Regions from separate parts of the Ornithinicoccus hortensis genome, predicted to be linked through region 1. Evidence: riboswitches for the same ligand, from Rfam matches in the RefSeq annotation. Region 1 holds a riboswitch; the other holds the start of a gene.
What was found. Region 1 has a riboswitch for S-adenosylmethionine ahead of metB (cystathionine gamma-synthase). Riboswitches for the same ligand answer to the same signal wherever they lie in the genome.

Region 1 (4,714 bases):
TGGTGAAGGACTTCGCGCTCCCGGCCACCCGGGGCAGCGGCCCGCGGGTGGTGCGGGCCGTCGACGACGTCAGCTTCGAGCTGCACCGGGGCCGCACGCTGGCCCTGGTGGGCGAGTCCGGCTCGGGCAAGTCCACAACGGCCCGGCTGGTGCTGCGGCTGGCCGACCCGACGTCCGGCACGATCACCTTCGACGGCGCCGACATCACCACCGCCTCGGGCCGCCCGTGGCGCGAGCTGCGGCGGCGGGCGCAGCTGATCTACCAGAACCCGTATGCGTCGCTGGACCCGCGGTTCTCCGTCGAGGAGCTGGTCACCGAGCCGCTGCGTGCGTTCTCGGTCGGCACCCGCGCCTCGCAGCGCGAGCTGGCCGCCCGCCTCGTCGACCGGGTGGCGCTGCCCGGCGGGACGCTGACCCGCAAGCCGGCCGAGCTGTCCGGCGGCCAACGGCAACGCGTGGCGATCGCGCGGGCGCTCACCCTGTCCCCCGACCTGGTGGTCTGCGACGAGGCGGTCTCGGCGCTCGACGTCTCGGTGCAGGCGCAGGTGCTGGAACTCCTCGCCGAGTTGCAGGCGCAGGACGGACTGGCCTACCTGTTCATCACCCACGACCTGTCCGTCGTCCGGCAGATCGCGCACGACGTCGCGGTCATGCGCCAGGGGCGGATCGTCGAGCTCGCCCCCACCGAGCAGGTCTTCGAGCGCCCGGCGCACCCCTACACCCACGAGCTGCTCTCGGCGATCGCCGGGACGCGGCACCCCAACGCCCAAGGAGTCCCCGCGTGAAGTTCCTCGCGCTCACCCTGATCACGCACGTCCCCGACCCGGTCAACGGGACCCATCTGTCGACCCACGAGCGGCTGCGCCAGGTGGTTGACAACGCGGTGCTGGCCGAGCAGCTCGGCTTCGACGGGTATGCCGTGGGCGAGCGCCACGAGCGGCCGTTCATCTCCTCCTCGCCGCCCGTGGTGCTCAGCCACATCGCCGCGCGTACCAGCCGGATCCGGTTGTTCACCGGCGTGACCACGCTCAGCCTGTTGGACCCGGTCCGTGCCTTCGGGGACTACGCGACGCTGGACAACCTGGCCGACGGGCGGCTCGAGCTGATCATCGGGAAGGGCAACGGCTCGGCCCAGCGGGAGCTCTTCCAGGTCACCCCCGAGGACCAGTGGGCCCGTAACCGCGAGTCCTACGAGGTGTTCCGGCGGCTCTGGCGGGACAACCGGATCACCTGGTCCGGCCGGTTCCGCCCGCCGCTGGTCGACGCCGAGGTGTGGCCCCGGCCGCTGCAGCGCCCGATCCGGGTGTGGCACGGCAGCGCGACGAGCACCGCCTCGGTCGACCTGGCGATCGAATTCGGTGAACCGCTGTTCTCGGCGAACGTTACGCATCCGGTGGGGCCGTATGCCGAACTGGTCCGGTACTACCGGGAGCAGTGGGCGGCGGCCGGCCGGGACCCCGCGGAGGCCCTGGTGGGTGCGGGCTCCGCCGGCCTGGTGGTGACCCGGGACAGCCAGGAGGCGGTCGGGCTCTACCGGCCGGTCTACGAGGCCCGGACCCGGCAGTTCGCGGCGCTCGGGGTGGAGCCGTCGTTCCGGGACTACGAGGACTTCGTCGAGCGCAGTTCGGCGCTGATCGGCAGCCCCGAGCAGGTCGTCGACAAGGTGCACCGCTACCACGAGCAGCTCGGGCACGAGGTGCTCCACGTGTCCGCCGACGGCGAGGGGCTGACCGGGGCCCAGCACCGGGCCAGCCTCGAGCTGTTCCAGTCGGAGGTGGCACCGGCGCTGCGCGCGTCGATCCCGTCGCGGCCGCTCGCGGCGCCGATGACTCCTACCGAAGATCCTGCGTTAGCGGCGCGGTGTGAGGCGGGTCTCCTTTCGCATTGAGGTCGTGATGGGTTAGGCTTCCGAACGAAATCCATCACGACCGGCAGAGGGACAGGCCCGATGAAGCCGGGGCAGCCTCCCGCGGGGTAACCCGCGGGAAAGGTGCCAAATCCTGCGGCGGCCCCTCGGGGTCGGCCGGAAGATGGAGCTCGTGGACGGGTCGCAGGCCCGCCCCCGGGTAGCGCCCATCGTCCGCACCCGCAGGATCTGGCGGCCGGACACCTGGGAAGGGCGCGACCGACATGACCGAGATCTCCCGACTGACCCGCGGCCTGCGGACCGGCATCGACAGCGATCCCGCGCAGGGCGCGGTCATCCCCCCGCTGTACCTGTCCAGCAACTTCAGCTTCGCCGAGTTCGGCGTGCCCCGGGAGTACGACTACACCCGCAGCGGCAACCCGACCCGCGACGTCCTCGCCGAGGCACTGACCACGTTGGAGGGCGGCTACGGCGGGACGATCACGGCGACCGGCATGGCGGCGATCACGCTCTGCACCCAGGCGCTGCTGCGGCCCGGCGACACGATCCTGGTGCCGCACGACTGCTACGGCGGGAGCTGGCGGTTGTTCGACTCCCTCTCCGGCCGGGGTCAGTTCGCGAGCCGGACGGTCGACTTCGGCGACCCGGTCGCCGTCCAGGAGGCGCTCTCCGGACCGAACCCCCCGAAGGTGGTCTGGCTCGAGACGCCGTCCAACCCGTTGCTGCGGGTCACCGACATCGCCGCGGTCACCGAGGCCGCTCACCGGGTCGGTGCCCTCGTGGTGGCGGACAACACCTTCCTCTCCCCGGTGCTGCAGCAGCCGTTCGAGTTCGGCGTGGACGCCGTCGTGCACTCGACCACCAAGTTCATCAACGGCCACAGCGACGTCGTCGGCGGCGCCGTGATCGCGGCGAACCGGGAGCTGCACGAGGAGTTCGCCTACTGGGCCAACGTCCTGGGCATCGTGGGCAGCCCGTTCGACTCCTACCTGACCCTGCGCGGCCTGCGGACACTGCATACCCGGATCCGGGCACACCAGGAGAACGTGACGGCGGTGGTCGAGGAACTGGCCGACCACCCCGCGCTGGCCGCCTGCTACTACCCGGGCCTGCCGGACCACCCCGGCCACGAGCTCGCGGCCCGGCAGCAGAAGGGCTTTGGCGCGATGCTGTCCTTCGAGCTCGTGGGGGGCGAGCTGGCGGTGCGGGCGTTCCTGGACGGGCTGCGATGTTTCAGCCTCGCCGAGTCCCTGGGCGGCACGGAGAGCCTGGTCGCCCACCCGGCCACCATGACGCACGCCTCGATGAGCGCGCAGGCCCGCGAGGTCGCCGGGATCCGCGACGGGCTGCTGCGGCTGTCCGTCGGCATCGAGGAGGCCGCCGACCTGGTCGCTGACCTGCGCGCCGGCCTCGACCGGGCCCTGGAGGCGACGGAGGCGGCCGACCCGGCCCACCGCAGCGAGGTAGCGTGACGCCGACAGGAGGCGAACTGGTGGGCACGCGGCAGCCGGCACGGGCCGGCCTCGGGGCACGGTTGGCCGCGCCCGGGAGGCCCCTGCTGTTGTTCAGCATGACCCCGCCCCGGCAGAACACGCCCGAGGCGGACCGGGCCCGCATCGCCGAGGTGATGACCGGCCGGCTGCGCGACCTGGACCTGGACGCACTGATCCTCTACGACATCGAGGACGAGAGCGACCGCAACCCGCAGGAGCGCCCCTTCCCCTACCTGCCCACGATGGACCCGGCGGACTTCCGGACCCACCTCACCGGCTGGGACGGTCCCGTGGTCGTCTACCGCACCGTCGGCAAGTACGAGCCGACCGAGCTCAAGCAGTGGTTGACCGACCAGGACCCGGACCGGGTGGCCACCGTCCTGGTCGGCGCGTCCACCGGCTCCACCCGGGTGCGCACCCGGCTCGCGGAGGCCCAGTCGCTGTGGCGCGACAGCGGCGCGGCCCTGCCGCTCGGCGCCGTCGCCATCCCGGAGCGGCACGCCGCGCGCGGTGACGAGCACGACCGGATGCTCCGCAAGCAGGCGGCGGGTACGTCCTTCTTCGTCACCCAGGTCGTCTACGACATCGATGCCGCCAAGGACCTGGTCTCCGACTACTACTACGCGTGCGTGGACCGGGGGGTGCGGCCGGCACCGCTGGTCTTCACCCTCTCGGTCTGCGGGTCGCTGAAGACGCTGGACTTCCTGCAGTGGCTCGGGGTGAACCTGCCCCGGTGGCTGCTCAACCAGCTCGAGCGTGCCGAGGACCCGCTCGCCGAGTCGCTGCGCCAGTGCGCCGAGATCGCGGCCGGCCTCGCGGACTTCTGCACCCGGTTGGGTATGCCGTTCGGCTTCAACATCGAGAGCGTGTCCATCCGCCGGGTCGAGATCGACGCCTCGGTGCAGCTGGCTGCGCACGTCCGGGAGGCGCTGGTCGGCAGGTAGGTTGCGGGCCCGGCTGTGGACGGACGGCCCCGCGTCCGGCGTGCCGTGCCAACCTGGACCGCATGGGAGGGAAGGGGGACTATGGGAGTCATGCCGACCCCTCCGCTGAGCCGGCCGTTGACCCTCGAGGACTTCGAGGCGATCCGTGACGTCGAGGACGGGCACCGCTACGAGCTCATCGACGGGGTGCTGGTCGTGACCCCGTCGCCCGTCCCGCGCCACCAGCAGGTGGTCACCGAGCTGCTGTTCCTGCTGCGGTCGACGATCACGCCGGGGCACCGGGTGTATGCCGCACCGCTGGACGTCCGGCTCGGAACGGACACCGTGGTGCAGCCGGACCTGCTGGTCGCGGCACCGGCCACCGTCACGGCGGGGTGGGTCGACGGCCCTCCTGCCCTGGTCGTCGAGGT
Region 2 (4,714 bases), 550 kb from region 1:
GCCCCACTGGGTGACCACGACGGCGCCGACGCCTACGGCCGCCGCGGCGGCGATCCCCACCCACCAGGCGCGACGCCGTCCGGGCCGGGGCTCCTCGGCGGCGGAGGGCTCGGGGACGCCCCGGTCCTCGTGGAGGGCCCGAGGTTCTTGGGCTGCCTGGGGCTCCTGGGCCTGGGGTTCCTGGGCGATCTGCTCGAGCAGGCGGGACCGCAGACCCTCCGGGGGCGTCTCCTCCAGGCCGGCGCTCAGGTCGGCCACGGGGGCGGACAGTTCGGCCACCTCCCGCCGACAGTCGGCGCACCCGGCGAGGTGCGCCTCGAACGCGGCGCGCTCCCGGTCGTCAACGGCATCGAGCACGTAGGCGCCCACCAGGTCGTGCACGCTACCCTCGTCGTTCACTGCGCACCTCCCATCCGGTCCCGCATCGTGCCCAATCCGTCCCTGATCCGTGTCTTCGCCGTGCCCAGCGGTATGCCGAGCCGTTCCGCCACCTCGCGGTGCGTCAGTCCCCCGAAGTAGGCCAACTCGATCGCCTCCCGCTGGATCGCGCTCAGTCCCCCGAGCGCGTCCCGGACGTCGGCCGCCTCCAATCGCTCCTCGGCAACCTCCGCCGTGGCGTCGAACGGGGGTGTTGCCTGACGTGATTCGTAGGCATCCTCCCGTGCGGATTGGGCCACCACCGACCTGACCCGGTCCACCGCCCGACGGTGCGCCAGGGTCAGCAACCAGGAGACGGCGCTGCCCCGTTCCGGGTCGAACGAACCGGCCGTCCGCCATACCTGCAGGAACACTTCCTGGGTGACCTCCTCGGCCTGGGCGCGGTCCCGCAACACCCGCAGCACCAACCCGTGCACCCGTGGGGCCGTCGCGTCGTAGAGGGTGGCGAACGCGGCCTAGTCGCCGCGAGCCACGGCGACGAGTGTCGTCGCCAGGTCGGGGCCGTCCTGGTCGCCGCGCATTGCCTCCATCCTGCCCTATCGCCGGGTCGGCCGCGCGGACGAGGCGACCTGACTACGGTGTGACCATGACCGGTGCGGTGGACGAGGTGTTCTCCCACTACCGGTCGCTGGTGCGGCGCTGGGCCGAGCCACTCCGCGCCTCGGGCTGTGCGCTCTGGGTCCGGGGCCGGGACCACTACCGGGTCGGTGAGGTCGTCCACCTCAGCAGGGCCACCCCCTCCCGCACCCGCCTGCCGGGCCTACTGCACCACAACAGCACCCACCCCGACGATCCCCTCGCCGGCCTGGTGCCCACGCTCGGTGGTGCCGTCGTCCTGGAGCCGGTGGGCACCGACGTCGCGGCGCTCGTCGACCGGCTGTCCCTGGGCGGCGTGGCGATCTCGGTGCGGTGGACCGGGAGCGGGGTCCGGGTCGCCTCCGCGGTCGACGGCGAGACCACTGAGGGCTACGACCTGTCCGACACCGTGCCGGGCAGCAACACCCGTCCGGAGCACACCGGCGAGTTGTCCGCCGCCCTCGCCGCGGCGATGGCCGCGGCGAGTCGGCACGGTGGCGGGACGGCCGATCCCGACCAGCACCTCCCCGACCAGCACCTCGCGGTCGGTCTGACCACGGCCGAGGCCCTCACCGGGATCCGTCTGCCGCAACCGGGTCCGTTCACCCTTCTCCGGGCGGTGCGCCTCCGGGCACCCCGCTGATCCTGCGGCTCCCGGACCCGGTGGATTGACATGGCCGAAGATCCTGTGGTCGACTAGGCGCACCCATCCAGAGCGGCCGAGAGACCTGGCTCATCGACGCCGCAGCAACCACCCACCCGGGCAGGTGCTCACGCCAGGACCGATGGAGGACCCAGTGCCACACGCAACGTTCCCGCGCGTGACTCACACCCCGCACCTGCGGCGCACCGTCGACCTGATGCGTCGGGCGGTCGGCGCCTGTCGTTCCTGACGCGCCGGACCGCCGCCCCACCCGCTCAGTCCCCCCGCTCCGGCCTGCGGCCGACCCGGCCCGACTCGGCCCACGGCCGACCGGACGGGATCTGCCGCACCCGCGCCCCGGCATACCCACCGGCCCGCGGGACCCGGGCACCCTGCATACCCGCAGCTGAGCGAGCACCCCGCCCGACCCCATACCCGCTCCCAGGAGTACCCCATGACCCTCAGCCTGTCCCCCACCTATCTCGACCGGGACCTCGGTCCCGGCCGCACGGCCGACGCCCCCGCGGTCGACCTGCGCGGCTCCTTTGCGCGGGCCGCCGCCAGCGCGTGGGTCGTCACCGGATCCGGCGCCCGCGGACCCGTCGGCTTCACCGCGATCTCCGTGGCGTCGGTCTCCCTGACGCCGCCGCTGGTGTCCTTCAACGTGGCCAAGACCTCCGGTTCGCTGGTCACCATCGCGCAGACCCAGCGTGCGGCCCTGCACCTGCTGGGTGAGGATCAGCAGCACCTGGCGGACCGGTTCGCCCGGGACCGCAGCAAGCGTTTCGTCGACGACGGCGCGTGGTCCTTCGACGACCACGGCCTGCCGGCCGTGCACGGCGTCACCGCACGACTGATCACCCGGATCCACGACCTGGTCGACGCCGGCGACAGCTTCGTTGCGATCGCCCGCGTCGAGCACGCCATCACCTCCACCGGCCGGCCCCTCGTGCACCACGCCGGCCGCTACACCCCACTCACCCCCTCGATCGGAGCCTGACATGACCGACACCACGCACGAGCCGAACGCCGTCGCCCAGTCCGGAGCCGGGGCGCCCGGCTCCGACCCGCTCGCCTTCGCCTACTGGGTGCCCAACGTCTCGGGCGGGCTGGTCGTCTCGACCATCGAGCAGCGGACCAATCACACCCCGGCATACAACATCGACGTGGCCCGCACGGCGGAGCGGGTCGGCTTCGACTACGCCCTGACGCAGGTGCGCTACCTGGCCTCCTACGGCGCGGACGCCCAGCACGAGTCGGTGTCCTTCTCCCTCGGCCTGCTGTCGGCGACCGAGCGGCTCAAGGTCATCGCGGCCGTCCACCCCGGCCAGTGGCCGCCCACGGTGCTGGCCAAGCTCGGGGCCACCGCCCAGGACCTGCACGACAACCGGTTCTGCCTCAACGTGGTCTCCGGCTGGTTCAAGAAGGAGTACACCGACCTCGGCCTGCCCTGGCTGGACCACGAGGAGCGCTACCGCCGCGCCGAGGAGTTCATCGAGGTGCTCCGCGGCCTGTGGGCGGAGGACGACTTCACCTACCGCGGCGACTTCTACCGCACCAGGGACGTCACCTTCCGGCCCCAGCCGCGGCTGCAGCCGGAGGTCTTCCAGGGCGGCAACTCCACGTCCGCCCGGGCGATGGCCGGTCGCCTGTCCGACTGGTACTTCATGAACGGCAACACCCTCGAGGGTGCCGCCGAGCAGATCGAGGACGTCGGCGCCCAGGCCGCCGCGAACGGGCGCCGGGTGCGCTTCGGCCTCAACGGGTTCGCCGTCGTCCGGGACACCGAGGAGGAGGCCCGCTCCGTCGTCGAGGAGATCATCGCCAAGGCCGACGTCGACAAGGTCAACGACTTCGGCAACGCGGTGAAGCAGGCCGGGGCCGCGACCGCCGACAAGAAGGGGATGTGGGCCGACAGCGAGTTCAAGGACCTGGTGCAGTACAACGACGGCTTCCGCACCGGCCTGATCGGCACGCCCGAGCAGGTGGCCCGCCGGATCGTGGAGTACAAGCGGGTCGGCGTCGACCTGCTCCTGCTGGGCTTCCTGCACGTGCACGAGGACGTCGAGCGCTTCGGCGAGCAGGTCATCCCGCTAGTCCGCCAGCTCGAGGAGGAGGGTCGGGCCGAGGCGGCGTCCGGGGCTTCGTCCGAGCACCGGGCCGAGGCTGCCCTCGTCAGCTGACTCCGGCGGTCCCCTCCCCTCCCCGACCGGACGCGCGAGCGGTCGGCCTCCACCCCCGACCAGACGCATGAGCTGGCGGTATTCACCCGCATCCGGACGCACGGGCTGGCATGCTCGAGGAATGGGCGATGACAAGGGACCAGCACTCGGCGGCGGCAACGACCCGGTGTCGGCGCCGCCGCCGAGTGATCCGAAGGCGACCCTGCACCGTTACCTCCGGGACGCGCGCCAGGCGCTGCTGTGGAAGCTCGACGGCCTCTCGGAGTACGACATCCGACGGCCCATGACACCCACGGGGACCAACCTGCTCGGGCTGGTCAAGCACACGGCCAGCGTCGAGCTCGGCTACCTGGGCGACACCTTCGGGCGGCCCTCGGAGATCGAACTGCCGTGGTTCGCCGAGGACGCCGAAGATAACGCCGACATGTGGGCGACCAGCCGGGAAACCCGGGAGGACATCCTCGGGCTGTACCACGCGGTCTGGGCGCACACGGATGAGACGATCCGCCTCCTGCCGCTCGATGCTCCGGGGCGGGTCCCCTGGTGGGCGCCCGAGAAGGCCAACGTGACGCTGCACCAGATCCTGGTCCACATGGTCACCGAGACCCAGCGTCACGCCGGCCAGGCCGACATCGTCCGGGAGATGATCGACGGGGCCGTCGGCCTGTTCCCGGATCGCCCGAACATGCCTGCTGGCGATGCGCAGTGGTGGACCGACTACGTCGCCAGGCTCGAGGAGGCGGCTGGCGACGCCGCACGACAGGTGGATCCTGGCGGTCGACGGGCTGGGGAGGAGGACGACCGCAGGGCGAGGTAGTCCCGGCCCGCGGGTCGGCCACGGACGGAGACGACGGGCGACACCTCACGCGTTCGG

Region 2: it holds a riboswitch for S-adenosylmethionine, as region 1 does, so the genes downstream of both, FB467_RS04290 (flavin reductase family protein) here and metB (cystathionine gamma-synthase) in region 1, are expected to answer to the same signal.

The regions. Positions count from the first base shown of each region.
Region 1 is NZ_VFOP01000001.1:390,247-394,960, reverse strand. Features, by position in the region: gene FB467_RS01765 (dipeptide ABC transporter ATP-binding protein) at 1-785, shown strand, start outside; gene FB467_RS01760 (LLM class flavin-dependent oxidoreductase) at 782-1,888, shown strand; SAM riboswitch class I at 1,917-2,037, shown strand; gene metB (cystathionine gamma-synthase) at 2,131-3,339, shown strand; gene FB467_RS01750 (methylenetetrahydrofolate reductase) at 3,360-4,304, shown strand; gene FB467_RS01745 (Uma2 family endonuclease) at 4,395-4,714, shown strand, end outside.
Region 2 is NZ_VFOP01000001.1:936,007-940,720, reverse strand. Features, by position in the region: gene FB467_RS04305 (anti-sigma factor) at 1-399, opposite strand, end outside; gene sigK (ECF RNA polymerase sigma factor SigK) at 396-854, opposite strand; gene FB467_RS04295 (hypothetical protein) at 1,025-1,657, shown strand; SAM riboswitch class I at 1,718-1,806, shown strand; gene FB467_RS04290 (flavin reductase family protein) at 2,112-2,657, shown strand; gene sfnG (dimethylsulfone monooxygenase SfnG) at 2,659-3,840, shown strand; gene FB467_RS04280 (DinB family protein) at 3,962-4,657, shown strand.